2 regions of the Roseateles sp. 22389 genome follow, and region 2 is predicted to be linked to the other one. Evidence: predicted binding sites of a transcription regulator. Region 2 holds the regulator's gene; the other holds the start of a gene.

Region 1 (2,990 bases), on a different contig from region 2:
CGGTGGTCAACGAAGGGCAGGGCAACTTCAGCCGCCATCCGCTGAGCATCACCGAGTACGTCGGCAGCCTGGGCGAGGCGCTGGTGGCCATCGGCGGACACAAGCAGTACCGCATCGTGAGCCAGTCGCGGCTCAACGACACGCGCATCGTCGGCACGGTGGATGGCCGGCCCTTCGTCGCGCAAGCCGAGCGCGGCACGCCGAAGGCGCCGCTGGCGTATCGCATCCAGCACAACGGGCGCGCGATCGAGGTCACGGTGCTGTCGCCGCGCGCGGCCGAGCTGCACCGGCTGATGCCCTACAAGGCGCCGCCGGACACCAGCAAGCTGCTGCTGTCGCCGATGCCGGGCCTGCTGGTGCATGTCGCGGTCGAGCCGGGGCAGCGGGTGCAGGCGGGCGAGCGGCTGGCCGTCATCGAGGCGATGAAGATGGAGAACATCCTGACCGCGACGCAGGACGTGACGGTGGCCGAGGTGCTGGCCAAGGTGGGCGAGAGCCTGGCGGTCGATCAGCCGATCGTGCGCTTCGAGTGAGGAGGAGACGATGAGCGCATCCAACGGGCAGGGCGCGAAGCCCTATCGGATCCTGGGGATCCAGCAGATCGCGATCGGCGGGCCGGACAAGGCGGCGCTGCGGCGGCTGTGGGTGGACGTGCTGGGGCTGGAAGTCACGAGCAACTTCGTGTCGGAGCGCGAGAACGTCGACGAGGACATCTGCGCGATCGGCAGCGGGCCGCACAAGGTCGAAGTCGACCTGATGCAGCCGCTGGATCCGGAGAAGAAGCCGGCGGTGCACACGACGCCGCTGAACCACGTCGGGCTGTGGGTCGACGACCTGCCGAAGGCGGTCGAGTGGATGACGGCCAACGGCGTGCGATTCGCGCCGGGCGGCATCCGCAAGGGCGCGGCGGGTTACGACATCTGCTTCATCCATCCGAAGAGCAATGACGAGTTCCCCATTGCGGGGGAGGGCGTGCTGATCGAGTTGGTGCAGGCGCCGGAGGAGGTGGTGAAGGCGTTGGGCGAAGCCGGTGGCTGATGGGGCTGACGGCAGCCGGCTCCGATGGGGGACGCTTGGCGCTTCAGGAGCACTCCTGGCGCGTCAGTCGACCAGGATGTTCCGGTTCTTCAGCGTCAGGTGGATCTTGTCGCCGACCGTGTCCTTGTTGAACGGCTTGACGATGTAGCCGGTCGCGCCGAGTTGCGCGGCGCGGATGATGTCTTCCTTGCGGCCCTCGGCGGTGACCAGCAGCACCGGAATCGTGCGCAGTTGATCGCCTTCGGGTTTGGTGCGCAGCGCCTCCAGCAGCTGGAAGCCGTTCATCACCGGCATGTTCACGTCGCTGAGCACGAAGTGGACCGGCTCGCCGGACTCGGCCGACAGCTCCAGCTGCCGCAGCGCCGCCTTGCCGTCCTCGGCCTCCAGGATCTTCTTGAAGCCGAGCTCGCGCAGCAGGCCGGAGATGATGCGGCGCATGGTCGAGAAGTCGTCGACCACCAGGAAACAGAATTCTTCGCGCTTGATCGTCGTGACCATCTGACACCTCTTCAGGCGGGGAATCGTAGCGCGGCAGGATCCGCGCCCGAGCGCCCGAGCGCCCGGCGCGCGTCAGGCGACCTCGTCCAGCAGCGCGCCCAGCATCGATGTCGCCGGCGAGCGCCGGCCCACCGGCTCCTCCTCCGCGCGAGCCGCCGCTGGCGCCACCGGCGGGGCGCTCCGTGCCGCCGCCTTGGCCTGGGCGGCTTCCGCGGCCGCCTTCTGGATCTGCGCGATCTGCTCCATCACCATCTGCATCTGCGCCTGCAGCAGCTTCTGGTGCTTCTCCTTGACGGACGGGTCCATCGTCGAATCGGTCGCCAGGTCCTTCATCTGCTTCTGCAATTGCTTGAGCTGGGCCTGCAGGCGGGCGATCTGTGCATCGCTGCCCGACCCCGAAGGCGCGGAGGTGGACGATCCGGCGGGGGCGGCGGCGGCGGTGGGAACGGCGACATGCATGGAAACTCCTTCGGCAACCCTCGGGATATCGACCGCCGGGGGCAGGTCTTGAGCGTCGTCCGGGCGCATGCCGCGCAGCGTGCCGGCGCGCCTGTCGCCGCGAGGGGCAAGCCCGTGCGGGTAGCATCGCCGGATGAGCGCCACCCGTCCCGATCCCGTCGCCGAGCTGCTGCGGCACGCCGCCACCACCTACATCGCACCGCGCTTCCGCCGCCTGGCGGATGACGACGTGATGCAGAAGGCGCCCGGCGAATGGGTCACGACGGTGGACCGGGAGGTCGAGGCCTTCCTGACCCCCGAGCTGCGCGCGCTGGTGCCGGGCTCGCGCGTGGTCGGGGAAGAGCAGTGCGCGGAGACCCCGGAGCTGCTGGACCAGCTCGACGAGGGTCAGGTGTGGCTGGTCGATCCGCTGGATGGGACCTTCAACTTCATCTCGGGACGCGAGCCGCTGTCGTCGATGGTGGCACTGCTCGAGGATGGCGTGGCGGTCGGCGCCTGGATGCTCGATCCGATCGGCGGCGTGCTGCACCACGCGCGGCGCGGGCAGGGCGCCTGGCGCGAGGGCGAGCGGCTGAAGGCGGCGCCGGGACCCGGGCTGCGTCGCGCGGTCGTCAAGACGCGCTTCCTGCCGCAGGAACACCAGGGTCGCGTGGCGACCTGGCAAGGCGTCGAGATCCTCCCGGGCTTGAACTGCGCCGGTGCGGAATACCCCGCGCTCGTCGAGGGCGCCTTCGACGCGACGCTCTACTGGCGCAAGCTCGCCTGGGACCACGCGCCCGGCACGCTCTTCGTCACCGAGGCCGGCGGCGTCGCCGCGCGGCTGGACGGCACGCCGTACCGCGCGGGCGACCGCGAGCCCGGGTTGCTCGTGGCGCGCAGCCCCGAGGTGTGGGACGAAGCCGCGGCGGCCTGGAGGGTCTGACCGAGCCTGCGCCGTCGAACGCCCCGAGCGGGGAACGCCGATTGCCGCATCGCCCGTCGATGACGGCCTCGCT
Region 2 (2,990 bases):
CGGTGCCGGCGATCGGCTGGTAGTGCTCGTCGAAGAGCGCCGCGGTGTCGATCTTGCGTTCCGCCACCGCGCGCTCGAGCAGCGCTGAGATCTCCGCCGCCGCCTCCTGCACCGTCTGGATGTACGGCGAGTCCTCGACCTCCACGCCGCTCGACGCGATCTGCTCGATCATCTGCTCCGACAGCCGCAGGAAGCGGTCGCTGCAGGCGAAGGCCGAGTCGAGCTTGCGCATCGCCTGCTGGATCTCGACACCCAGCTCGCCGGAGCGTGCCGCGAGCAGCTGCGTCGTCGCCTGGCTCTCCTGCGCGGACTTGGCGATCAGGTCCACGTCGACCTCGACATCCGCGAAGGCCTGGTGGATCTTGCTCTGCGCGGCGCCTCCCGCGCCGTCCGCCCGCAGCTCGCGGCTGAAGCTCTCGATCCGCGAATCGAGCGTTCCCACCGTGCCCATGATCGCCTTCGAGGACGCCTCGACCTGCGCCGCCAGGTCCTTGACCGCGTCCGCCACGACGCCGAAACCGCGTCCGGCCTCGCCGGCGCGCTTGGCCTCGACCGACGCGTTGAACGCGACCAGTCGCGTCTGCAGCGCGATCTTCGTGATCTCAGACGCCGCGTCGCTCACCAGCCGCAGCGTGGAGACGATCTCGCCGACCTCGTCGCCCACGCCGGACAGCGCCGTGCGCGCGCGCCCCACCGCCTCGCGGGTCTGGTTCGTCGATTGGTTGATGCCGTCCTGCGCATGCCGGACCTGCTCGAGCTCCGCGCCCAGCGCCTGCATCGCCTGCGCCTGCGAGGTCACGACCTTCTGCGTGTCCTCCAGCAGCCCGCGGACTTCGGCCGCGTCGCGGCCCAGTTTGGACACGCCGCCCGACAGCTCCCGGACGACGGTGGTGGTCTTGCCTTGCATCGTCGGCTCGCGCGGGCCGATCCCGGCGCCGCCCTCCGACGCGTCAGGCGACGCCTTCCCGGCTCGCCTGCGCAATGAGTCCCACATCGGACGCTCCCCCATGGTGTTTGGACCACAAGGACTGCGGCCGCTGTGCGGCCCGTTTTACCAGTCGCGCAGCTTCACGCGCAATCGGGCAATCGCTTGACTGTGCAGCTGGCACACCCGCGATTCGGTCACCTTCAGCACGGCGGCGATCTCTTTCAGGTTCATGTCATGTTCGTAGTACATGGACATGACGTAACCCTCGCGCTCCGGCAGGTTCTTGATGGCCTCCACCAGCGCCTCGCGCATGCGGTGGTCGCGCAGCATCGACATCGGATCGGCCGACTCGTCGCTGACGTGGCGGTCGAGGTAGTCGTCGCTGTCGTCATCCCCGGAGATGTCCTCCAGATAGACCAGCTGCGTGCCGCGTACCTTGCCCAGCATCTCCTGGTACTCGCCCAGCGAGATGCCCATCTCCGCGGCGATCTCCGATTCCTGCGGCGGACGGCCCAGCTTCTGCTCGAGCTTGTGCACCGCGCTCTCGATCGAGCGCTGCTGGCGCCGGTTGCCGCGGCTCATCCAGTCGCTGCCGCGGAGCTCGTCGAGCATCGCGCCGCGGATGCGCTGCGTCGCGAAGGTCTCGAACTGCACGCCCTGCGCCGTGTCGAAGCGCGACAGCGCGTCCGTCAGGCCGATCAGGCCGACCTGGATCAGGTCGTCCAGTTCCACATTGGCCGGCAGCTTGGCGATCATCTGATGCGCCAGGCGGCGCACCAGCGGGCTGTACTGGCGGATCAGCGAGTTGTTGTCGAGTTGACCCTTGGCGGTGTACATCGTCTCGTCTCCCATCCGGGGTCAATGCGCAGCCAGGGTCACGCCTTGCGGGGCGCGACCGGCCTTGGGCTGCCACATCGGCCGCGGACGCAGCGGCATCGCATCGGCGGCGCTGTCCAGCGCCGCGCCAGGCACCGACGCCAGCAGCAGCTCGCGCGCCATGTGACGCATCTCGTGCGTCAGCGGCGCCGTCACCGGCTGGCGGGGATCCAGGCAGGCCCACTCGCGCAGCACCGCGCCGAGGAAACCATCGCCGCAGCTCGAAAGCTGCTGCGCGATCCGCTCGGCCAGGCGCAGCTGCGGATTGCAGGCCAGCAGCAGGCTGTAGACCATCAGGCCCGCCCGCTGCGTCAACCACTTCATGCCGGCGTAGGCGTAGGTCACGCTCTGCACGTCGGTGTCGGCCAGCAGCACCGGTCTCACCTCGCGCGAGACCAGCACGCGGCTCAGTTCGGCCGCGCTGGCATGCAGCAGGATCACGTCCGCGAACGGGGCCGCGTCGGTCACCGCTTCCAGGAACTGGGCGGCCGAGCCGTTGGCGTTGATGTAGCGCAGCGGCAGTCCGCGCGCGGCCAGGAAGGACACCTTGGCCGACAGCGGCTCCACGCACGCCGCCAGGTCCACCGCCGCGAGGTCGGACGGCGCCGAGGCCTGCTCGCCGGCGTCCACCACCAGCGTGTGCAGGCCCAGTTCGGCGAAGGCGGCGCACATGCCTTCGAGCAGCGCGCCGCTGCCCACGACATGCGGATTGCTCACCACCGGCACCACCCGCACCCGCGCGGTGGCGAAGAGGCGTCGCAGGCCGTCGGCCTGGTCCTTGGGAGCATTGCTGAAATCGCGCATTGGGCTGCTCTGTGTCGTCTTACGTGTTGGGTTCCAGCGGTCGTTTCCCTCTGACAGGGAAGCGCCATTGCTGGAGCCGTTACCGGAAGTTTCGCCCCGGGGGCCACCCTTCGACGCGGAATTGAAAGGGGGAAACACCCCGCTTTTCTCTGCCGCTTTCGCCCTCGCTTGCCTCTGGCCCGGCGACTTCAGGCCGTTGCCGGCCTGGGTCGCGCACAGGACAAGTTGACCACCATGAAGCAACGTCGGGTTAACAAAGCCCCAACGACAGAAGGGAAGAGCACGGCTCTTCCCAGGTTCGAGGCGTTCAAGATTGCCACTACCCTCACCCCCGCCCTCTCCCGCAAGCGGGCGAGGGAGTCAGGAGGGGGTGTTGTTCGGT

The links. Region 2 encodes FliA, which starts transcription of late flagellar genes. Its sites were predicted from a motif close to CTAAAGTTTNNNNNNNNNNNGCCGNTA; they were not measured.
Region 1: the regulator FliA is predicted to act here: its motif matches at 2,022-2,048, upstream of ACTJKJ_RS12880 (FlxA-like family protein).

Annotation. Positions count from the first base shown of each region.
Region 1 covers NZ_JBQEOF010000008.1:12,606-15,595, forward strand. Annotated here, with positions in the region: gene accC (acetyl-CoA carboxylase biotin carboxylase subunit) at 1-533, shown strand, start outside; gene ACTJKJ_RS12870 (VOC family protein) at 544-1,038, shown strand; gene ACTJKJ_RS12875 (response regulator) at 1,102-1,536, opposite strand; gene ACTJKJ_RS12880 (FlxA-like family protein) at 1,609-1,995, opposite strand; gene ACTJKJ_RS12885 (inositol monophosphatase family protein) at 2,129-2,917, shown strand; gene ACTJKJ_RS12890 (MFS transporter) at 2,977-2,990, shown strand, end outside.
Region 2 covers NZ_JBQEOF010000002.1:436,812-439,801, forward strand. Annotated here, with positions in the region: gene ACTJKJ_RS04965 (methyl-accepting chemotaxis protein) at 1-907, opposite strand, end outside; gene ACTJKJ_RS04970 (RNA polymerase sigma factor FliA) at 1,052-1,765, opposite strand; gene ACTJKJ_RS04975 (MinD/ParA family ATP-binding protein) at 1,787-2,608, opposite strand; gene flhF (flagellar biosynthesis protein FlhF) at 2,990-2,990, opposite strand, start outside.